Regions from separate parts of the Hymenobacter terrigena genome, predicted to be linked through region 1. Evidence: riboswitches for the same ligand, from Rfam matches in the RefSeq annotation. Region 1 holds a riboswitch; each other region holds the start of a gene.

Region 1 (5,717 bases):
TGACGCTGGGCGTCTGGGCCGCTTCCAGCAAGGCGGTCGAAAGCTGCTCATCGGCCGTGGTGGCCGTCAGCACCCGAAAGCCCTCGCTAAGGCCCCGGTGCGTGGCCGGAATGCCCACGCTGCCCGCCGCTGCCACTGCGCTGCTAATGCCCGGCACGTAGTCCGTGGCCAGCCCGTGGACTTCGGCGTACAGCATTTCCTCGCGCCCCCGGCCAAATATGAACGGGTCGCCGCCCTTCAGTCGCACCACGTGGCCGTGGCGGTACGCCTGCTGCACAATCAGGGCGTTGATGCCCTCCTGCGTATAGGCCTTGAAACCACTGCGCTTGCCCACAAAAATCAGCGGCACGCCGGGCCGCGCATGCGCCAGCAGCGCGTCATTCGCCAGCGCATCGTAGAGCACCACATCAGCCGCCGCCAATGCTTTCGCGCCTTTCAAGGTCAGCAAATCCGGGTCGCCGGGCCCGGCCCCGACAACCGTCAGGCGAGGTAAAAAGAGAGGGGAATCAGCCATGATATTCAGCAAATGCTAGATGGAAAAAGCCGCTTCGGCGGGCACTTCATCGGTGAAATACGCCGGGTCGGTGGCGGCGATGAGGCCGGCGGCCAGGGTGGCGCCGGTCTGCTCATCCACCAGGATAAAGGCCCCGGTCACGCGGTTCTGGCGGTATTCGTCGGCTACCAGCGGCAGGGCCGTTTTCAGGCGCACCCGCACGATGTCGTTGAGCTTGGCCTCGTCGGTGCCCTGGCTTTCAAAGGTTTCAATGTTGGTTTTTTGCAGGATGGTGGTCACGGCCGCTTTCACGGTGGCGGCGTGGTGCTGCACCAGCAGCTTGCGGCCGGCGCGCAGGGGCCGCTCATCCATCCAGCAGAGCGTGGCTTCCAGCTCGCGCACCACGGCCGGGTGGGCGCTGGTCGGTACGATGGTAGCGCCCCGACTCACGTCCACATCGTCGCGCAGCCGCAGCACCACGCCCTGTGGCGCGGTGCTGCTAGCTACTTCCTGCTGGTTCACTTCAATGGCCTCAATCACCGTTTCCAGGCCCGAGGGCCAGATGCGGACCCGGTCGCCCTGGCGGTAGGTGCCGCTCTGAATCCGGCCGGCGTAGCCCCGGTAGTCGGGCAGCTCTTCCGTCTGCGGCCGAATCACATATTGCACCTGAAAGCGCGGCTCGTTCGGGTTGACATCAGTGGCGGCTGGCACGCTTTCAAGATGTTCGAGCAAACTGGGCCCCTGGTACCAGGGCAGAAAATCGGAGCGACGCACCACGTTGTCGCCATTCAGCGCGCTGAGCGGAATGGCCACCACATTCGGTAGTTTCAATTGCTCGGCAATAGCGGCGTAATCGGCCACGATTTTCTGAAAAATTACTTCCTCGTGGCCCACCAAATCCATCTTGTTTACGGCCAGTACGAAGTGTTGAATGCCCAGCAGCGAAGCCAACAGTGTGTGCCGCCGGGTTTGCTCAATCACGCCCTGGCGGGCATCTACGAGCACAATGGCGAGGTCGGCATTGCTCGCGCCGGTCACCATGTTGCGGGTGTATTGCACGTGGCCCGGCGCATCGGTGATGATGAACTTACGGCGCGGCGTGGTGAAATATTTGTGCGCCACGTCGATGGTGATGCCTTGCTCGCGCTCGGCTTTGAGGCCGTCGGTGAGCAGGGCCAAATCCACGTCGCCGCCGGTGGTGGCGCGGCGCTTTTCCAGCGTGGCCAGCACGTCGAGCGACACGGAATCGCTGTCATACAGCAGGCGGCCGATGAGCGTGCTCTTGCCATCGTCGACGCTGCCGCAGGTGATAAATCGGAGAAGGTCCACTTTTGTAATGATTAATGGTTAGCGGTTAATGATTAATGGCTGGATTCAACAGGAATAATCGAGCGTTATAAGCTCGTTAATCATTGACCATTAATCACTAATCATTTAAAAATACCCGTTGCGCTTGCGGTCCTCCATCCCCGTTTCGGAGAGGTTATCGTCCAGCCGCGTCGCCCCACGCTCGCTCACTTTGGCCAGCAGCAGGTCCTGAATAATATCGTCGACCGAGGAGGCGTCGCTTTCCACGGCGGCGGTGCAGGTCGAGTCGCCCACGGTGCGGAAGCGCACGCGGCGCTGCACAATTTCGTCGGTTTCGTCAAGGTTCAGGTGCTCGCTGAAGCCGAGGAGCTGGCCGCTGGGCAGCACCACGCACTGCCGCTCGTGCGAGAAGTAAATCTCTGGCAGCTTGATGTTTTCGCGCTGGATGTAGTTCCACACGTCCAGCTCGGTCCAATTCGAGATGGGGAATACGCGCACGTTTTCGCCTTTCTGAATGCGGCCGTTGTAGATGTTCCACAGTTCCGGGCGCTGGCGCTTGGGGTCCCACTGGCCAAAGTCGTCGCGCACCGAGAAGATGCGCTCCTTGGCCCGGGCCTTCTCCTCATCGCGCCGCGCCCCGCCGATGCAGGCGTCGAACTCGAATTCCTCAATCACGTCGAGCAGCGTGTAGGTCTGGAGCGGGTTGCGGCTGGGGTACTTGCCGCCCGGCTCGCGCAGGCCGCGCTCCCGGATGGTATCTTCCACGCGGCGCACAATCAGCTTTTCGCCCAAATGCGCGGCTAGCTCGTCGCGGTAGTTGATGATTTCTTCGAAGTTGTGGCCGGTATCGATGTGCACCAGCGGGAACGGAAACTTGCCCGGCCGGAAGGCTTTTTCAGCCAGCCGCGTGAGAGCAATCGAGTCTTTGCCGCCCGAGAACAACAACGCGGGCCGCTCAAACTGGCCAGCTACTTCACGTAGAATATGAATAGCTTCGGCCTCCAGACGGTCGAGGTAATCGAGATAAGCAGCGCTTGGCATTGGCGTAGGAAGTCATGGCCCGAAAAAATCGGGCGAAATTGAAAAACCGGAAGAAGTGGGTGGGATAAGGCCCGCGAAAGGTGCCTTTGGGGAAGAATGTGGCGTCAGCGGTCCGTCCGCCGGCGCATCGGTTCGGGCCTAGCCCGGCATTCGCTCCACCACCGGGTCGAGGCCCTGGTGGGCGGTAGTGGCGTGGAGGCCGCACTCCTTAGCGGCCGCGTCTTCCCACCACCAGCGGCCGGCGCGGAAATCCTCGCCCGGCGCAATGGCGCGGGTGCATGGCGCACAGCCGATGCTTACGAATCCTTTGTTATGCAATGGGTTAACCGGAATGCCATTGGCTTGGGCAAAGGCTTCGCACTGCGCCCAGGTCCAGCCGAAGAGTGGGTGTACTTTGATGAGCTCGTGGCCAGCATCCCACTCGGCGGGGTGCATGGTCTGGCGGTTCTGCGACTGCTCGGCGCGAATGCCCGTCACCCACACCTGCTGGCCGGCCAGGGCGCGGCTCAGCGGCTCCACCTTGCGGATATTGCAGCACTCTTTCCGGTTCTCAATGCTCTCGTAGAAGCTGTTGGGGCCTTTTTGGCGGGTCAGCTCCTCAATGGCCGCCCCGTTGGGGGCAAAGACTTCGATGGGCTTTTCGTAGCGCAGCAGGGTCTTGTTCCAGGTCGAGTAAGTCTCCTGAAAATTACGGCCCGTATCGAGCGTGAAAACCCGGATAGGCAGGTCGTTTTCGAAGATGAAATGGGTGATAATCTGGTCTTCCAGACCAAAAGAGGTGGAGAAGGAAACGCGGCCGGGGAAATGGTCGGCCAACAGGGCCAGTGTTTCCGGTACCGAGCACTCGGGCAGGTAGCGGCGCAGGTCAGCGACCTGGCTTTCAAGGGGTAATGCCATGACGAGGGGAGAGTTTTTTTCCGTAGAAAAAACCAGAGAAGGCCCAAGGGGCCACAAGGTGCCGCTACGCTGTGCGCAATGAGTCAATCACCACAACGGGAGTCGGCGGGTTGGCTGCCGTGAAGCAGCCGCCGGAAGAGAAGCCCTAGTTCAACAACCAGCAATTGCCCCCAGCATACAGGCCAGGGGACGGGGCATGCAACAGCACATTCGGCGCGAAGCGGCGAGGGTGGTGGGGTGCAGGCGGCGGTTGGTGGATGTGCTCACAGCGTTTTTATATGTCAGGACTTGGCACCGTTCCAGCTAGTGGGGGTTGCCGGCGTTTCGTCGAGCCTGTCTCTCCGCGCCTCTGTATAAAAATGAATAGCGCCCCAAACGAGGGTTGCTGGGGCAAATGTAAAGGATGAAAAAGCGAAATGCCAAAATTTTGTTTCGCGGAGATGAAACTGCCCGCCTCGCAAAAGGTTTGGCGGCCGTGCTTTCGCCGCGTAATTTGCCGTGCAACCCCTGAACCCTGCGCTTGGTCTATGGGTTGCTTAAGCACTTCTAATACCTTGTTTTCTGCATGGAAGCCCTAGCTCACTCCGCCTACGTCGACATCAACGCTCCGCTGGTGGAGCGCTGCCGCCTCAACGACCGCCAGGCCCAGGCCGAAATTTACCGGCGCTACTCCAAGGCCATGTTCAACGCCGCCCTGCGCATCACCGGCGACTACGCCGAGGCGGAGGATGTGCTGCAGGAGTCGTTTCTGAGTGCTTTTCGGGAGCTGAGCGGTTATAAGGGCGACTCTTCGTTCGGCGCCTGGCTGAAGCGGATTGTGGTGAACAAAAGCATCAATTGCCTGCGGCAGCGGCGGCTGGCGCTGGTGCCGCTGGGTGAGCAGCACCACGAAGAGCCCGCCGAAACCGCCGCCCATTCGCCCGAGGACGAGGCCGACCTGCACTACCGCGCCGACGTGCTGCGCCGCTGCATTCAGGAGTTGCCCGATGGCTACCGCGTGGTGCTGAGCCTGTATTTGCTCGAAGGCTACGACCATCTCGAAATCGCCGGCATCCTGGGCATTTCCGAATCTACTTCCAAATCGCAGTACAGCCGGGCACGGGTTCGGCTGCGCGAATTAGCCGCTCAGCGCGGCCTTAGCTAAGTTTTTATCCGTTATCACTAGTCATTTAACCGTCAACTACCCTTCATCCTTTTTCGCCCGGCCGCGGTTTTCGTATAGCCCCGTGGCCCGCCCTGAACCTGGACGAACCGTGCGTCTGCTACTCATTCATGGATACCAAGAAAAATAATTCTCTCGAAACCTTCGTCGAGCGGCACCGTGCCGATTTCGACACCCACGAGCCGCGCCCCGACCTCTGGGCTGCGCTGGAGGAGCAACTCAACGCCGCCATGCCCGCTTCCCCGGCCATGCGCCTGGCCGAAGTTTCGGAAGTGCCTTTGGTGGCACCCACCGTGGCGGTTGCGGCTTCTGTAAATCAGCCCGAAGCCAGTCTCCGCTGGTTTCAGCGCTACGGTGTAGCGGCGGCTTTGGCCCTGCTTGTGTTCGCTGCCGGGGCCAGCGAAGCCTGGAAGTCTCGCAGTGCCGCGCCCGAAACGGCTGTAGCAGCCGCACCGGCTGCGACGCTCGGCAGTGCCACTAATGAGCCCGACGCCGCCCTGTACCAGGGTGGCAACCCGCTTTCCCTCACCGCCGCCGAGCACACCACCGGGGCCGACAGCCAGTTGGTGCGCGCCGTGCGCGGCATGGAAGCCTACTACACCAACCAACTGGCCCGCCGCCAAACCGAACTGAGCCAGCTGAACGGTCCCGGCATGGCCGCCATGAACGCCGATTGGCAGCACGAGCTGGTGTCGCTCGATTCCAGCTACCGCGAGCTCAAGCAGCAGCTGCTGCACCACCCGCAGCCCGATGCCGTGCTCACGGCCATGAACCGCAACCTGCAAATCCGCCTCGACATTCTGGACCGGCAACTGA
Region 2 (5,717 bases), on a different contig from region 1:
CAACGTTGCGGCTGGAAGCACGAAAGTAGCGTGCCCGGGCGAGACGGCCCTGACGATGTACGGACTCGCAGAGTTCACGCTATAGTAGCTTTGCACCCCCACCAACCCACCAATGAATGCGACTTACGCACTACGCCAGCCCATTTTTTTGCACACTTTTCACTTTTAACGCCCTGGCCCAAAGTACCCCGGCCGACAGCGCCCGCGCCCTCAACGAGGTGACCGTGTACGGCACCCGCCTCGACCAGGTGGCTGGCCAGACCGGCCGCTACGTGACCGTGGTTCCCGGCCGCACGCTCAGCCAGTACCCGGTGGCCTCGCTTGATGATTTGCTGCGCTTGCTGCCCGCCATCGAGATGCAGAGCCGGGGCAACTTCGGGACGCAGGCCGACATTACGCTGCGCGGCTCCACCTTCAATCAGGTACTCATTCTGCTGGATGGGATGCGGCTGAACGACCCGCTCACGGGCCACTTCGCGGGCTATCTGCCCATCACGCCCGCCGAAATTGAGCAGATTGAAGTGGTGCGCGGCCCCGGCGCGGCCCTCTACGGCCCCGACGCCGTGGGCGGCTTCGTCAACATCGTCACCAAAACTTTCGCCGCCACGCACCGCCCCGATGGCGTGGAAATCGGTGGCACCTTCATGGCCGGCGAGTACGATTTGAAAACCACCAACGCCGGCTTTTACGGCCAGGACAAGGGTTTGCGGCTGGCCGGCGGCATTCTCAACAACACCGCCAGCGGCCAGCTGCTGAACCTGCCCGGCGGCGGGCGCAACGACTTCAAGCTGAATACCTACTCGCTCTCGGGCGCTTATCAAATCAGCCCCAAGCTGAGCGCCGCCGCCCGTGCCAGCTTCGACCGGCGCGACTACAACGCCCAGAACTTCTACACGACCAACGCCGGCGACCGCGCCCGCGAAACCACCTCGCGCGACTGGTACCAAGGGCAATTGCGCTACGACTGGAACACCCGCGCCCGCACCGAGCTGCAGCTGGTGGGCACCTCCAGCACCGACGACTACCTCTACACGCCCGCTTCCGTGGCCAGCAGCCACCTCATGCACTACCTCAACGTGCAGGCCCAGCACCAGCTGCGCTTTTCCGACAAGGTGCAGCTGACCCTGGGCGGGCAGGCCGACCGCCGCCGCGTGCGCAGCAACGACCAGGGCATTCACGCGGTGTGGCACCAGGGGGCTTTTGCCGTGGCTGGCCTCATGCCCACCAGCGGCCTGAGCGTCACGGCGGCCCTGCGCCTCGACCACGACCAGGCTTATGGCACCGAAGTAGTGCCCCAGCTCACCGCCAGCCAGCACCTGAGCGACAAGCTGACGGTGCGCGGTGCCGTGGGCCGGGCTATTCGAGCGGCCAATTTTACGGAGCAGTATTATTCGTCCATCCGGCCGGGCACGGTGCCCACGGGCTTCAATGTGGGCAACCCCCACCTGAGCGCGGAGCGCACCTGGAGCTACGAAGGCGGCCTCGATTTCCAGCCGCTGCCGGCCCTCACGCTGCGCGGCACCTATTTCAACCGCTACGGCCGCAACCTGATTGACTACGTGAGCCAGCCCGGCGCGCAGGTGATTGCGGCTACCGGATTGACCAACCTGAACCCCGCCGCCACCTATCGCCTGGCCGAAAACCTGTTTGCCGTGAGCACGCAGGGGCTGGAATTTGAAGCCAGCACCCGCGCGCAATTGAGCAAGGGTCTGCGGCTTGAAGGCAGCGTGGGCTACACTTACACTCACCTGAATATCGACGGCAACATCACGTCGCAATACCTGAGCAACGTGGCGAAGCAGCTAGTGAGTGGCAGCGTAAGCCTGGTGCACCGCCGCTTCACGGCCAGCCTGGGCGGGGTGTATAAGCAGCGCACCGGCCAACAAACCGTGGCCAGCGCCACCGTGAACGATGCCCAGCTTACGCCCGATTACGTGGTCATCAACGGCCGGCTGGATGTGGCGCTGCTGCCCGAGCGCCTGTGGGTAGTGGCCCAGGCCCAGAACTTGTTCGACGCGAAATACTCCGACCTGCTGGGCGCCCAAATGCCCGGCCGCTGGCTGATGGCCGGCGCGCGGCTGGCGCTGCGGCGGTAGGGGCAGAGCCGCGCCGCCGCAGCGGCTTGGAGCAAAGGAAATAAGAACGGCCTGCTGAGCGCAACGCTCAGCAGGCCGTTCTTTTTGGGCTACCCAACGCCACCGCTGGCCCGTGCAGCCGCCCGGCCTTACCTTTGCCCCATCAATTCCTCCTCCCGGAAGGATTGTTTTTATACAGAGGCGCTGAGAGACAGGCTCGACGACGCGCCGGCAACCACCCGCAACCGCGGACCGGTGCCAATTCCTGACCATATAAAAACAACTGCCGTGCCCGCTGTTTCCGCTGCCTCGCTTGCTTTTTCTGGTGTTTTTCGTTCCCGTTCGTTGCTGATAGGCCGAATGCGGATGGGCTGTTGTTGCTGTTGAGTGCGGGCACTCGCGCCGCGTAGCTGACGCTGCGGCCGGCGCATACCAATTCCTTTTTACGGGCTTTTTGCTTTGCGGCACGGCCGCCCCGGGTGGGGCGGTGGCGTGGCGCGTTTCTATCTGTTTATGTTAAAAAAATCACTGGAGCTGCTTCGCGCGGAAGCAGCCGAAACGGGGGCGAATACGCTCAAACGTAGCCTGAACGGCGTGAGCCTGATTGCCATTGGCATCGGCGTTATTATCGGGGCGGGCCTGTTCTCGCTCACCGGCATTGCGGCCGCCAACAATGCCGGGCCGGCCGTTACCATTTCCTTTATTGTGGCCGCCGTGGGCTGTGCTTTCTCGGCGCTGTGCTATGCCGAGTTTGCGGCGCTGGTGCCCGTGTCGGGTTCGGCCTACACATATTCCTATGCCACGATGGGCGAGCTATTTGCTTGGATTATTGGCTGGGACTTGGTGCTGGAGTACTCGGTGGGCGCGGCCACGGTGGCCATCAGCTGGTCGCAGTACCTCATCAAGTTTCTGGGAAAATACGGGCTGCATATTCCGGCGCGGCTGGTGATGTCGCCGTTTGAGTCGGCCACGCTGGCCGACGGCAGCACCGTGCACGGCTACGTAAACGTGCCGGCCATGCTCATCGTGCTGGCCATTACGGCCATCGTCACGCGGGGCACCAAGGGCTCGGCGTGGTTCAACGCGCTGGTGGTGGCCCTGAAGGTGGCCGTGGTACTGGTGTTCATCGCGCTGGGCTGGCAGTACATCGCCCCCGCCAATTACCAGCCCTACATCCCGGCCAATACGGGCACCTTCGGCGAATTCGGCCTGAGCGGCATTCTGCGCGGGGCAGGCGTGATATTCTTCGTCTTCATCGGCTTCGACATCGTGGCCACCATGGCGCAGGAAACCAAGAACCCGCAGCGCAACATGCCCGTCGGCATCCTCGGCTCGCTGGCGGTGTGCACGGTGCTGTTTGTACTGTTTGGGCACGTGCTCACGGGCTTGGCCAATTACACCGAGTTCAAGAACAGCGCCGCGCCGGTGGCCATTGCCATCGAGAAAACGCCCTACGCCTGGCTGTCATCGGCTGTGATTCTGGCCATTCTCGTCGGCTACACATCGGTGATATTGGTTGATTTGCTGGGGCAGTCGCGGGTGTTTTTCTCGATGTCGCGCGATGGGCTGCTGCCGCCGGTATTCTCGCGGCTGCATCCGAAATTTAACACGCCGTTTCAGTCCAGCCTGCTGCTGGGGTGCTTCATTGCGCTATTTGCGGGCTTCGTGCCCATTTCGGTGGTGGGCGAAATGACGAGCATCGGCACGCTGCTGGCCTTCGTAATGGTGTGCCTCGGCGTGCTCATCATGCGCAAAACCAACCCCGATGCGCCGCGCTCTTTCCGCACGCCGTGGGTACCGGTGGTGCCCATCCTGGGCATCGTGGTATGCCTCGTGATGATGGCCTCATTGCCGTGGGAAACCTGGCTGCGTCTCATCGTGTGGCTGGCGCTGGGCATGATTATCTACTTCGGCTATGGCAAGAAGAACAGCAAGCTACGGCTGGCCCGGGAGGCGGTTGGGAGAGTTAAGAGCGAGCTTATTGTTAACTCCTGACTCTTCAATGCGTGGTGAGCCCGTTTGCGTCCAGCTCCTCATCATCACGCACCCGGCCGAGGTCGCCTTCCAGGTCAATCTCACCGGCATCGGGAGTGGGAGTGAGGGGGCGTTGCTTGTACACATCCACGGCCCCGCAGCGGTCGAGGACGGCGCGGCCCAGCTCGGCTTCTGCGGAGGTGGCGGTTTCGATGGTGACCACGGCGTGCTCGGGGCCGGTGGCGGCGATGTGAGCGTGCGCATCATCCAGTTGACTGCCACTGAACAGGTCCGTAAAAAACCGCGTCACGCTTTCGCGGAAGGGTTCGGGGGGGGCGCCGGCATCGGGCAGGTTCTGGGCCTGGAGGGTTTCCTGAGTGGCAATATGGATGGTGCCAGGGGCGAGGCCGGCCGCCTGCGCCTGGGCGGCGGCAAACTCGGCTTCGGAGGCACTGGTGAACAAACCGACGATGATGCGGGCCATGAGAAAGTGGGGGAGGATGTGCCGGTTCTACGGCGGCCCCGGCGGGCGGTTGTGGCGCGGGCGGCGCGGCCCACGCCACAACCGGCTACTTCAGCACCTTGCAGCGGCTGGGCAGGCGGCCGGCTGTGATGAGGGTGTTGAAGTCGGTGGTGGGATTGGCGTAGGCGGCGCGGGGGCCGCAGTCGCAGAGGGCCGTGAGCGGGTCGCGGTCCACAATCAGGGCATCCATATCAGCCAGTGAGGGCGCGGTGGTCAGCTGGGCGTAGTCGGCGTAGGTGAGCTTGAGGAAGGCCACGTTCGGGCCGATGCCCCGGTTATCGAGCCAGTAGCCCTGGGCCAGCGCGGTGGGCTGGGACAGGTGGCCCGACACGTCGGACGGTGCGGGGTAGGCCACGATGCTGCGGCGGTCATCGCTCAGCGTCACGGGCACCAGGTCGTGGTAGTCGGCCCTGGTTTTGTAGAGGATGGCGGGGGCGCTGGCCGCTAGGGGCTGCGGTTTTGCCAGCGGCGACTTGGCTACGCGGCCGGTGCTACAGCCGGCTATCGTGGCGATAATCAGGTACAGGGTCGTTTTCATGCTGCTGCTTATTCTACCGAAATCTTTTTGCTGATAAGGCCCGCGCTGGTGGACAGCTGCACGAGGTAGAGGCCGGTGGGCAGCCCGCCCACCGGAATAGCCAGCGGCGTGGCCGCCGGCACGCGGCGGGTCTCGTACACCACCTGCCCGGTGAGGCTCAGCAGGCGCACGGCGGCCACGGCGGCCGGCAAGGCGCGCACATCCACGGTCAACACCTCGTGGGCGGGGTTGGGGAAGAGGCCTACCTGGGCGGCCAGGGCCGCCGGTGCGGTGGCCGTGGCCGCCGCCCGGCTCACGCTCATATCAAACAAATACGTGCCGATGTTGCCGGCGAAATAGGGCGCTACTTTCACGTAGAGCGTGCCGCCGTTGCCCAGCGTGATGGGGCCGGGCATCACATCGTCGTAGGTGGTCGACCAGGTGGTGCCGCCGTCCAGGGAGTAGGAAAAGAGGGCGTCGAGCGAGTAGGTCTGGCCGTTGGCGCTGCTGTAGGAGTCGTGCAGGCGGGCCGTGATGCTGTAGCTGTTGCCGGCCGGCAGGTTCACACGGTAGTAATCCACGTCGGTGGTAGCGTGGCAGTTGGAGCCGGTGGTGGCGCGGGTGGCCG
Region 3 (5,717 bases), 390 kb from region 1:
GCCGACCGCGACTTTCCGCCCTTCAACCGGGTGGCGATGGACGGCATTGCCGTGAGCTTCACCACCTGGGCCGGGGGCCAGACGGAGTTTGAAATTCAACACACCCAGTATGCCGGCGAGCCCGCCCGGCCGCTGCTCAATGCGCAGCAGGCCGTGGAGGTGATGACCGGCGCGGTGCTGCCCGCCGGGACCGACGTGGTAGTGCGCTACGAGGACCTGTTGCTGCATGACAACCGCGCCCGCATTCAGATTCCGCCGCCCGCCGCCCCCGGCGTCAACATCCACCACCAGGCCGCCGACCGCCGCGCCGGCGATGCCCTGCTACTGCCCGGCACCCGCCTCGGCCCCGCCGAGCTAGCCGTGGCCGCCACCGTAGGCGCGGCCGAAGTGGCCGTGACGCGCAACGCCCGCGTGGCCGTGGTGAGCACCGGCGATGAGCTGGTGGGCATCTCGGCTACGCCCCTGGCGCACCAGATTCGGCGCTCCAACGTGTACGCCCTGCAAGCGCTACTTACCCAGGCCGGGGCCGATGTTTCGCTGTTTCACCTCTCCGATAATGTGGAGGAGCTGCGCGTGGGCCTCACCAACATTCTCGCCGCTGGCTTCGATGCCGTGGTGCTGAGCGGGGCCGTGAGCAAGGGCCGCGCCGACCACCTGCCCGGCCTGCTGCGCGCGCTGCACGTGGAGGAAATCTTCCACGAAGTGCAGCAGAGGCCCGGCAAGCCGCTCTGGTTTGGGGCGCGGGCCGGCGGGCCGGTGGTGTTCGGGCTACCCGGCAACCCGGTGTCCACCTTCATCACGGCCTGCCGGTACGTGCGCCCCTGGCTGCGGGCCGTGCAACAACCCAACGGCGCGGCCGAAACAACAGCCGCGATGGAAGCGCCCGCCCCGACCGTGCTCACTGTTGATATCACCTTCAAGCCCCAGCTAACACATTTTGTGCCCGTGCGCCTGACCGTGGACGCCGAAGGCCGCCGCCGGGCCACGCCACTCCGCGTGGGCGGCTCCGGCGACATGATGGGACTGGTGGGAGCCACCGCGTTTCTGGAGCTGCCGCCCGAGCCGGTCGTGTTTGCGGCAGGCAGCGTGTGGCCGACATGGCCGCTGTAATACCAGGTAGGGTGCCGGGCTTGCCCCCGCCCGTCGTTGAAGGGAATCGGTGAGCCGGGGCAAGCGTCCGGGCGGGGGCAAACCCCGCACCCTACCCGATATTCCTATCAGACCTCGCTCCGGTCCATTTTCAGAAATTCTGAAAGCCTTCCCCGACAAGGCGGGAGCCACTTTTACAAATGCCGGAAGCAGCCCCCGCCGAGGTGGGATGCCCTTTCAAAGCTCCAAAAGCCGCCCCCACGGAGACGGGATGTACTTCCAGACTTCCAAGACCCGACCCCATCGAGGCGGGATGCATTTTCGGTACTTCAAAACCCATCCTCACCGAGGCGGGATGCTCTTTCGCAATTTAAAAAACCGGCCCCGCCTCGGTGGGCTGCGCTACGCCAGCAGCTGCCGCAGTCGCAGGTGTTGCAGCAGCATAATGGTTTTGCCGTCCTGAATTTCGCCCGTTTTCACCATCGCCAGGGCCGCTTGCAGGGGCATTTCGAGCACCTCAATTTCTTCCTCCTCGACACCGCCGCCGGCGTGCTGCTCGGTGACCGCCGAGTATTCGGCCAGGTAGAAAAACAGCCGCTCCGTGACCGAGCCGGGGCTCATATAGGCCTCCATCACTTTCTCGACGTGCGTGAGGCGGTAGCCGGTTTCCTCCTCCGTTTCGCGGATGATGGCCGTGTCCGGGTGCTCATCATCGAGCAGGCCGGCGCAGGCTTCGATGAGCATGCCCGTGGGATTGCCGTTGACGAAGGTGGGCAGGCGGAACTGCCGGGTCAGGATGACGTGGTCGGTGGCGGGGTCGTGCAGCAGGATGGCGGCGCCGTTGCCCCGGTCGTAGGCCTCGCGCGACTGCGTTTCCCAGGTGCCGTTTTTGCGTTGGTAATCGAAGGTAATTTTTTGCAGGGTAAACCAGTCATCGGATAGCGTGACCTGTTCGCGGAGGCGGATTCGTTCGTTCATGGCAGGGTCGAAAGTTCGTTTCTGTTCGTTTTTGTTTCTTTGCGATTGTTTTGAACAAGTAACGCCCCGGCGATGAATTTCCAGCTCCGCAAGCAGCATTTATTGGCCACCCTGGAGCAGCACGGCACCGTGCTCGTGGCCGAGGCCGCCCAGCAACTGGGCACCACGCCCATCACCATCCGGCGCGATTTGGCCCTGCTGGCCGAGCAAGGCCTGGTGGTACGCACGCACGGCGGGGCCGTGCGCCCCGGCATCGATAAGCACCCGGTGGCCTTTACCGCCAAAACCACTTCCCACGCCACGCAGAAGGAAGCTATTTGCCGGCTGGCCGCCCGCCACGTGGCCGAGGGCGACACCATTTTCATCGACTGCGGCAGCACCACGTTTCCACTGTGCGCCCACGTGCGCCACCGCAAAATCCGCGTCGTCACCAACTCGCTGCCCGTGCTGTTTGAACTGGCCGGTTCGGCGGTGCAGGTGGTGATGGCGGGCGGCGAAGTGGACGCCCGGCGGCAGGCCACGCACGGCGCCGTCACGGTGGAGCACTTGCAGCGCTATCAGGTAGACAAGGCTTTTATGGGCGTCGACGGCATTTCCCTGAAGCGCGGCCTGAGTGCCAACAGTGAGAAGGAAGCTTCCATTTACCAGGCGGTGGCCGCGTCAGCCGGCCACGTGTATTTGCTCTGCGATTCGAGCAAGCTGGAGCGCGACCAGTACTTTCAGTTTGCGCCCCTGGCTGCGGTGGGCACGCTCATCACGGACCAGCAAGCCCCCGCCGAACTCCTGGCCCGGTACCGCGAAGCCGGCCTGACGGTGCTCGGGTAGCACCGCTTGCGCCTGCACCCGCGCATAGCAACCCAAGCTAAAGCAGGTGCTACAAGCCCCGTTCCGTTGTATCTTCGCCCTACGCTGCTATCCAGAAAGACCGAGGGACCGGGCCCGATGACGTCTTGGCAACCTACCACGAGTAGGTGCCAACTCCCGTTTCACCGCCGTTATTGGTGAAAAAAGATGACAGCCGGAACTGTGCCTCCCCGCACGGGTTTCTTTCTGGATACGCGCTTACGTAGCTATTCGCCCCCGAAAGAAATGTCCGTTTCCGCCCCTACCCTGCCTACGATTTCCCCGGCCCGCGAAGCCTTCGCTTCGCGCTACCGCCTCCCCGAGCTGCTTCGCCAGCGCCTGCTGATTCTTGATGGCGCCATGGGCACCATGATTCAGCGCCACCCGCTGACCGAGGAAGACTTTCGCGGCACCCGCTTCGCCGACCACCCCAAGCCGCTGCGGGGAAATAATGACTTACTGAGCATTACCCGGCCGGACATCATCAAAGGCATCCACGCCGAATACTTCGCCGCCGGGGCCGACATGGTGGAAACCAACACCTTCAGCGGCACCACCATCGCGCAGGCCGACTATGGTTTGGAGCATATTGTGTACGAGCTGAACTACGAATCTGCCCGCCTGGCCCGCGAGGCCGCCGATGAGTACGCCACGCCCGAGCGCCCGCGCTTCGTGGCCGGTGCCGTGGGCCCCACCAACCGCACCGCCTCGCTCTCGCCCGATGTTAACCGCCCCGGCTTCCGTGCCGTGACCTTCGATGAGCTGGCCACCGCCTACCTGGAGCAGGTGCGCGGCCTCGTGGACGGCGGCGTCGACACGCTGCTTATCGAAACCATCTTCGACACGCTGAATGCCAAAGCCGCCCTCTACGCCGTGCAGAAGTTCTTCGACGAAGGCGGCCGCGTGGTGCCCGTCATGATTTCGGGCACCATCACCGACGCCTCGGGCCGCACGCTTTCGGGCCAGACGGTGGAGGCCTTCTGGAACTCGATTCGCCACTTGCCGCTGCTGAGCGTGGGCCTGAACTGCGCCCTCGGCGCCGACCAGCTCCGCCAGTACGTGCAGGAGCTGAGCCGCATTTCCGACGTGCACATCTCGGCCTACCCCAACGCCGGGCTGCCCAACGCCTTCGGCGGCTATGATGAATCGGCCCAGGAATTCGCCGCGCTGGTCGAAGAGTATTTGAAAGAAGGCATTGTGACGGTGGTGGGCGGCTGTTGCGGCACCACGCCCCAGCACATCGCCGAACTGAGCAAGCTGGCTGAGAAATACCAACCCCGCCAGTTGCCCACGGCCATTTCGCCGACTACGCGCCTGAGCGGTCTGGAACCGTTTACCATCAAAGAGGAAAGTCTCTTCGTGAACGTGGGCGAGCGCTGCAACGTGACCGGCTCGCGCGCCTTCGCACGCCTCATTCGGACTGGTGCCTACGAGGAAGCCCTGGCCGTGGCCCGCCTGCAAGTGGAGGAAGGCGCGCAGGTACTCGACATCAACATGGATGAAGGCATGCTCGACTCCGAGCAGGTGATGACGACGTTCCTGCACCTCATCGCCTCAGAGCCCGACATTGCCCGGGTGCCAGTAATGATTGACTCCTCGAAATGGAGCGTGCTCGAAGCCGGCCTGAAATGCGTGCAGGGCAAGAGCATTGTCAACTCGATTTCGCTGAAAGAAGGCGAAGCGGCCTTCCGCGAGCGGGCCCACACGGTGCGCCAATACGGCGCCGCTGTGGTGGTGATGGCCTTTGACGAGAACGGCCAGGCCGACTCGCTCGAACGGCGCATCGAAATCTGCCAGCGCAGCTACAACATCCTGACGCAGGAAGTGGGCTTCGACCCGTCCGACATCATTTTCGACCCCAACATCCTGACCGTGGGCACGGGCATGGACGAGCACCGCAACTACGCGCTCGACTTCATCGAGGCCGTGCGCTGGATTAAGCAGAACCTGCCCGGCGCGCTCACCAGCGGCGGCATCAGCAACATCAGCTTCTCGTTCCGCGGCAACGACGTGGTGCGCGAGGCCATGCACACGGCCTTCCTCTACCACGCCATTCGGGCTGGCCTCGACATGGGCATTGTGAACCCTGGCCAGCTCGGCGTGTACGATGAAATTGAGCCCCACCTGTTGGAGCTGGTCGAAGACGTGCTGCTGAACCGCCGCGCCGATGCCACCGAGCGCCTTGTGGAATTTGCCGACACCGTCAAGCAAAAGGACAAGGCCGAAGTGGTGGCCGACGAGTGGCGCAGCCTACCAGTACAGGAGCGCCTGTCGCACGCGCTGGTGAAGGGCATCACGGAGTTTATTGACGAAGACACCGAGGCCGCCCGCCAGGAGCTGGCCCGCCCGCTCGACGTGATTGAAGGCCCGCTGATGGCCGGCATGAACGTGGTAGGCGACCTGTTCGGGGCCGGCAAAATGTTCTTGCCACAGGTCGTGAAATCGGCCCGTGTGATGAAGAAGGCCGTAGCGTATCTGGAGCCGTATTTGCTGGCCGACAAGCAGGGCTCGGACCGCCAGACGGCCGGCAAAATTCTGATGGCGACGGTGAAGGGCGATGTGCACGACATCGGCAAGAACATCGTGGGCGTGGTGCTGGCCTGCAACAACTTCGACATCGTGGACCTCGGCGTGATGGTGCCGCTGGAAAAGATTCTCGACGAAGCACAGGCGCAAAACGTGGATGTTATCGGCCTTTCCGGCCTCATCACGCCCTCGCTCGATGAGATGGTGTACGTGGCCCAGGCCATGGAAAAGCGCGGGATGAAAGTGCCCCTGCTCATTGGCGGGGCCACTACCTCGCGCCT
Region 4 (5,717 bases), on a different contig from region 1:
GGCTGTTTTCGTTCGGGCCGCTGCGGCGCTGGCAGCGCTCGGCCTACAAGCACGGGCAGGGCATGATGGATGCTTCCATGCAGCTGCGCGGCAACCCGGCCATCTACTGGTGGCGGGCGGCGGCCAGCACCTTCTTCGTCTGGACGGCCCGCTATCTGGTTATCGGCTGCCTCATTGCCGCCTTCGTGCCGATGGATGCCGACACCTTCCTGTTCATCTTCGCCCGCAACCTCACCTACAAAGTGCTGCTGTTGCTGGCCATCACGCCCGGCGGCGCGGGCATTGTGGAGGGTGCGTTTCCCACGTTTTTCGGCAAATTTATCGGTACGGCCACGCTCACCAGCTTCATGGTGCTGCTATACCGGGTGGTTACGTACTACCTGTATCTGGTGCTGGGCACTGTTTTCCTGCCTCGTTGGGTGGCGCGGGTGTTTGCGAAGCGGCCGGTGGGTGCGGCTCAGCCTGTCGCAGAATAATTAGCACAAAAAAGCCCCGAACCAGGTTGGTTCGGGGCTTTTTCGATTGGTTGAATTCTGAGTGCTTTACTCGGCTTCGAGCATCAGCGCCGCGCCGTCGGCCGATTTCAGCGTGAGCTTCTTGTCGGTGAGGGTTTCCACGGCGAAGGTGTTGCTGGTGGTGGCACCATCGGGCGTCAGGGTGATGGTTTTGCCGGCCTGGTCAAACGTATATTTGCCCGAAACGGCGCCGCTGGCCCCGGTCATGTTGTAGGTGCCATTGGCAAAAATGCGCAGCTCTTCCTGTTTCTGGGCGTCGGTTTGCTTCACTTTGTCGCCGGCGGTGTCGGTTTCCTTGGCGGTTTTCCACACCTTGCTATCGGTGCCGTACAGCATGTTCACGCCCTCTACTTTGCCTTTGTCGTTGCTGCACGAGGCGGCAAACAGCGACACAAGCAGCAGCAGGCTGGCGAAGTAACGGAGCGAAAAAAAGGACTGGAGTTTCATGTGCACAAAGGGTAATGGTGAAAGAATGAAAACATTGCACACGGGGTGCAGACTCGTCGGCTTACGACGCAGACGCAAAAGAGTTTAGAACGAAACCCCGCCTGAGCTTGTCCGTATAGCAACCCGGTCGGCCCGCCCGCAAGCGTTTCCGGCAGCGTGTATTTTTCCATTTAACTTCACCGAAACCATGGGACTCTTCGATTTCATCAGCGACAAAGGCGAGCAAAAGCCCGTAGAGCCCGCGGCTAAGCCAGCGGCTGGCGGCACCGATTTTTTTGGCAATGCCAAACCAGAAACGTCCGGCGACACGTATACCGTTGTCAGCGGCGATTCCCTTTCCAAAATAGCCAAGCACCACTACGGCGATGCCGCCAAGTGGCACCAGATATACGACGCCAACAAGGCGCTCATCGGCGACAACCCTGACCACATTGAAGTGGGGCAGGTGTTGACCCTACCTAGTCTCTAGGTACTTTTTTGCAGAAAAAAGGTGAGAAAAGCCACTCTGTTTCAGGGTGGCTTTTTTGCGTTTGGTGGAGTAGGAATGGGCGGGGTTGAAACGACAAGAGAAGGCTGGTCATGCAGAGCGCAGTGAAGCATCTTTACTGCTCAACGCAATCCAATTGAGCGAATTAGTGACTGCGGTAAAGGTGCTTCGCTGCGCTCGGCATGACCGTTCTTTTTGACTGTTTCAAAAGAAATCGAAAAAATATTTTCATCTCACCGCTTGCTCATCCCAAAAATTCCCTCGTACATTTGCCGATACCAACCCGGTACTCCCCGCTAACGGTGGGCAGTTTCAAGTTTTATACAGAAGTGGCGAGAGACTAGGCTCCGTGACCCACTGGCAACCTTCGCAAAACGAAAGGTGCCAATTCCTACCCACCCGCAGCTCCGGCCGCGCTGGGACAGATGATTCGAGTGCCATGGAACATTCTTCGAATTCTGCTTTTTCTCTCCCGAATGCTTCGGCTGCTTTGCGCGCCGCAGGTTCGGGTTTCTTCGTTTCGGCCGCTGATGACCGGAATGTGACTGGGTTCGCGTCGCAGCGAATGCGAATGTGCTGTTGCCGCCCGTGTTGTTGCTAAGCTGACTCCAGCTTAGAACCCCTCCCCCCTCTTCTGGATTTTTTTGGTGGCCCCGTGGGTCTGCCGCGTGCGCTTTTGGGCCTTCGCGGTGGGTTTGGGCCACGCCGGCAGCACGGGCCATTTCGGGGAGTTCCAGCGCATAAAATGCCTTTTCCAGGCTTGTAGCGCATTTTTCCACTTGCCATTTCGGTTTTTCAAAACTTCAAAGCTTCCCTATCATGTCTGTTCAGCCCCAGCACTTCGAAACCCTCCAACTCCACGCCGGCCAGCAGCCCGACCCCACCACCGGGGCCCGCGCCGTACCGTTGTTCCAGACCACCAGCTACGTGTTCAAGAGCGCCGAGCATGGCGCCAACCTGTTTGCCCTGAAGGAGTTCGGCAACATCTACACCCGCCTGATGAACCCCACCACCGACGTGTTCGAGCAGCGTGTGGCAGCCCTCGAAGGTGGCGTGGCGGCCCTGGCCACCGGCTCGGGCCAGGCGGCTCAGTTCATTGCGCTCAACAACATCCTGCAGGCCGGCGACAATTTTGTGAGCACGGCCTACCTGTATGGCGGCACCTACAACCAGTTCAAGGTGGCATTCAAGCGCCTGGGCATCGAGGTGCGCTTTGCCGACGGCGACAACCCGGCTTCGTTTGAGGAGCTGATTGACGAGAAGACCAAGGCCATCTACCTCGAAACCATTGGCAACCCCAGCTTCAGCATTCCCGATTTTGAGGCCATTGCGGCCATCGCCAAAAAGCACGATTTGCCGCTGATTGTGGACAACACCTTTGGCGCGGGCGGCTATCTGTTCCGGCCTCTAGAGCACGGCGCGCACATTGTGGTAGAATCGGCCACGAAGTGGATTGGCGGGCACGGCACCAGCGTGGGCGGCGTGATTGTGGACGGCGGCACCTACGACTTTGGCAACGGCAAATTCCCGCAGTTTACCGAGCCGAGCGAGGGCTACCACGGCCTGATTTTCAACGATGTATTTGGCAAGAACGGGCCATTTGGCAACATCGCCTTCATCATCCGGGCGCGGGTGGAGGGGCTGCGCGACTTCGGCCCGTCCATCAGCCCGTTCAACTCCTGGCAGTTGCTCATCGGCCTCGAAACCCTGAGCCTGCGCGTGGACCGCACCGTGGAAAATGCCCTGAAAGTGGCCACCTGGCTCGAGCAGCATCCGCAGGTGGAAAGCGTGAACTACCCCGGCTTGCCCAGCAGCCCCTACCACGCCATTGCCAACAAATACCTGAAGCGTGGCTTCGGCGGCGTGCTCTCATTCCGCATCAAGGGCACGAAAGAAATTGCCACGCAATTCATTGATAACCTGAAGCTCATTAGCCACCTGGCCAACGTGGGCGACGCCAAGACGCTCATCATCCAGCCCTCGGCCACCACGCACCAGCAGCTGAGCGAAGAAGAGCAGCTGGCATCGGGCGTGACGCCGACCTCGCTGCGCTTGTCGGTAGGCATTGAGCATTTCGACGACATCAAGGCTGACTTGCAGGCGGCGTTTGATGCCATCGGCAACACCGCCAGCCTGCCAACTGAAGGCGACGAAGTGGGCGAGCCCGAGCTGGAGCACGCCCAGCCACTGGAAGTCTAAACCAGAATTGCCGCCAGCGGGCCACCCCTGGCGGGTCGGTGCCAGTCTCGCTGGCGGCCGAGTTTTATCGCAGCCTTAGAATCAGTGCATCGGTCCGGGCCTCTTCCGTGATGGGAGGAGAAATGGGAGTGAGAAACTATTGCGCCGGGCCGGTTCGCTGGTTCTAAAGCTGCGCTATTGTATTGAATTATGCCAACCCAAATATTTGAACTACCCGGCCTTACGCTGGAAAGCGGCGAAACCCTGACCGGGGCGCACGTGGCCTACCAGACCTGGGGCCAGCTCAACGAAGACCGCGACAACGTGGTGTGGGTGTGCCATGCCCTCACGGCCAATGCCGACGTGCTGGCCTGGTGGCCGGGCCTGGTGGGGCCGGGCTGCTACTACGACCCGGCCGACTGGTTTATCGTGTGCGCCAATGTACTAGGCTCGTGCTACGGCAGCACCGGGCCGCTCGACGCCGACCCGGCCACCGGGCAGGCGCGCTTCCAGCACTTCCCGCTGCTCTCGATTCGGGACCTGGTGGCAGCCCACGAGGCGCTGCGCCAGGAACTGGAGCTGACGGATATCAACACGCTGATTGGCGGCTCTTTGGGCGGGCAGCAGGCGCTGGAGTGGGCCGTGCAGCGGCCCGATTTGTTTGACCATTTGGTCGTCATTGCTACCAACGCCCGGCACTCGGCCTGGGGCATTGCGTTTAATGAGGCCCAGCGGCTGGCCATTGAGGCCGACCCGACCTACGCCGCCGGCCAGCCCGGCGGGGGCGACGACGGCCTGCGCGCCGCCCGCGCCATTGCGCTGCTCAGCTACCGCAGCTACTCGGCCTACGGCGAAACCCAGACCGACCCCGACCACGACGAGCTGCTGCGCGAGCACCGCGCCAGCACCTACCAGCGCTACCAGGGCGACAAGCTGGTGTCGCGCTTCGATGCGTACAGCTACGTGTCATTGAGCCGGAGCATGGATACGCACCACCTGGGCCGCAACCGGGGCGGGGTGCCGGCGGCGCTGGCCCGCATCGGGGCGCGCACGCTGGTGCTGGGCATTACGTCGGATGTGCTGTTTCCGCTGAGTGAGCAGCGCGAGCTGGCTGCCCACATCCCGGGGGCGATGTACGGCGAACTGGACTCGCGTTACGGGCATGATGGTTTTTTGCTGGAAACGGCCGCCATCACGCACTTCCTGGAGTTGTTCTACGCCCCCACGTTCGTGCATTAGATTTTAGAAAGTGGCACTGGGGATGCCTGGAGGCCCTTTCCAGTTGTGCACATTGGCACAAACCTCTCGGCGACAGCACAAACAGCTGCGCGGGAGTACAAGCCTGCCTGCAAAGGCACAAAACACCGATAGCGGGTACAAATAGCTTGCTTTTTCGGAGCTATTTCCGCTACCCGAAACAACTTATCCATGAATCATTCTGAACACCCCTTGCGCCTGGGCTTGATTGGCTTTGGCTGCGTGGGACAGGGCTTCTACGACATCATTCAGCAGCAGCCCGGCCTGGGGTTGGCCATCACGCGCATCGCCGTGAAAAGCCTCACTAAGCCCCGCACCCTGCCCGCTGACCACTTCACCTACCACGCCGACGAATTACTGAGCGACCCCACTCTGGACGTGCTGGTGGAAGTCATCGACGACGCAGCCGAGGCGTTCCGGCTGGTGAGCGCGGCCCTGCGCCAGGGCCGCCGCGTGGCCACGGCCAACAAGGCCATGCTGGCCCGCCACCTGTCAGAGCTGGTGCACCTGGAGCGGCAGCACGGCGGTGCGCTGCTGTACGAGGCGGCCGTGTGCGGCAGCATTCCCATCATTCGCACGCTGGACGGCTATTTCAGTCACGAACCGCTGCGGACGGTGCGAGGCATCTTCAATGGCTCGTCGAACTACGTGCTGACGCGCATGAGCACGGAAGGCTCGGACTACGCCGCGGCGCTGGCCGAGGCGCAGGCGCTGGGCTTTGCCGAAACCGACCCGACGCTGGACATGGGCGCATTTGACCCGCGCTCGAAGGCGGTGATACTGGCGGCCCACGCTTATGGGGTTTTTCTGGACGCCGACGAGGTTTTGAAGCT

What was found. Region 1 has a riboswitch for S-adenosylmethionine ahead of ACYU7Q_RS10085 (phosphoadenosine phosphosulfate reductase family protein). Riboswitches for the same ligand answer to the same signal wherever they lie in the genome.
Region 2: it holds a riboswitch for S-adenosylmethionine, as region 1 does, so the genes downstream of both, ACYU7Q_RS05795 (amino acid permease) here and ACYU7Q_RS10085 (phosphoadenosine phosphosulfate reductase family protein) in region 1, are expected to answer to the same signal.
Region 3: it holds a riboswitch for S-adenosylmethionine, as region 1 does, so the genes downstream of both, metH (methionine synthase) here and ACYU7Q_RS10085 (phosphoadenosine phosphosulfate reductase family protein) in region 1, are expected to answer to the same signal.
Region 4: it holds a riboswitch for S-adenosylmethionine, as region 1 does, so the genes downstream of both, ACYU7Q_RS18880 (O-acetylhomoserine aminocarboxypropyltransferase/cysteine synthase family protein) here and ACYU7Q_RS10085 (phosphoadenosine phosphosulfate reductase family protein) in region 1, are expected to answer to the same signal.

What each region holds. Positions count from the first base shown of each region.
Region 1 is NZ_BAAHBU010000002.1:780,630-786,346, reverse strand. Features, by position in the region: gene cobA (uroporphyrinogen-III C-methyltransferase) at 1-514, opposite strand, end outside; gene ACYU7Q_RS10095 (sulfate adenylyltransferase subunit 1) at 530-1,822, opposite strand; gene cysD (sulfate adenylyltransferase subunit CysD) at 1,928-2,842, opposite strand; gene ACYU7Q_RS10085 (phosphoadenosine phosphosulfate reductase family protein) at 2,981-3,739, opposite strand; SAM riboswitch class I at 4,011-4,099, opposite strand; gene ACYU7Q_RS10080 (RNA polymerase sigma factor) at 4,305-4,883, shown strand; gene ACYU7Q_RS10075 (hypothetical protein) at 5,012-5,717, shown strand, end outside.
Region 2 is NZ_BAAHBU010000001.1:1,405,931-1,411,647, reverse strand. Features, by position in the region: gene ACYU7Q_RS05800 (TonB-dependent receptor plug domain-containing protein) at 117-2,096, shown strand; SAM riboswitch class I at 2,264-2,355, shown strand; gene ACYU7Q_RS05795 (amino acid permease) at 2,589-4,070, shown strand; gene ACYU7Q_RS05790 (hypothetical protein) at 4,075-4,533, opposite strand; gene ACYU7Q_RS05785 (hypothetical protein) at 4,619-5,110, opposite strand; gene ACYU7Q_RS05780 (thiol protease/hemagglutinin PrtT) at 5,119-5,717, opposite strand, start outside.
Region 3 is NZ_BAAHBU010000002.1:1,171,641-1,177,357, forward strand. Features, by position in the region: gene ACYU7Q_RS11780 (molybdopterin molybdotransferase MoeA) at 1-1,110, shown strand, start outside; gene ACYU7Q_RS11785 (NUDIX hydrolase) at 1,492-2,067, opposite strand; gene ACYU7Q_RS11790 (DeoR/GlpR family DNA-binding transcription regulator) at 2,140-2,892, shown strand; SAM riboswitch class I at 2,977-3,085, shown strand; gene metH (methionine synthase) at 3,271-5,717, shown strand, end outside.
Region 4 is NZ_BAAHBU010000004.1:572,196-577,912, forward strand. Features, by position in the region: gene ACYU7Q_RS18865 (lysylphosphatidylglycerol synthase transmembrane domain-containing protein) at 1-476, shown strand, start outside; gene ACYU7Q_RS18870 (hypothetical protein) at 543-962, opposite strand; gene ACYU7Q_RS18875 (LysM peptidoglycan-binding domain-containing protein) at 1,150-1,431, shown strand; SAM riboswitch class I at 1,766-1,881, shown strand; gene ACYU7Q_RS18880 (O-acetylhomoserine aminocarboxypropyltransferase/cysteine synthase family protein) at 2,269-3,648, shown strand; gene ACYU7Q_RS18885 (homoserine O-acetyltransferase family protein) at 3,838-4,866, shown strand; gene ACYU7Q_RS18890 (homoserine dehydrogenase) at 5,056-5,717, shown strand, end outside.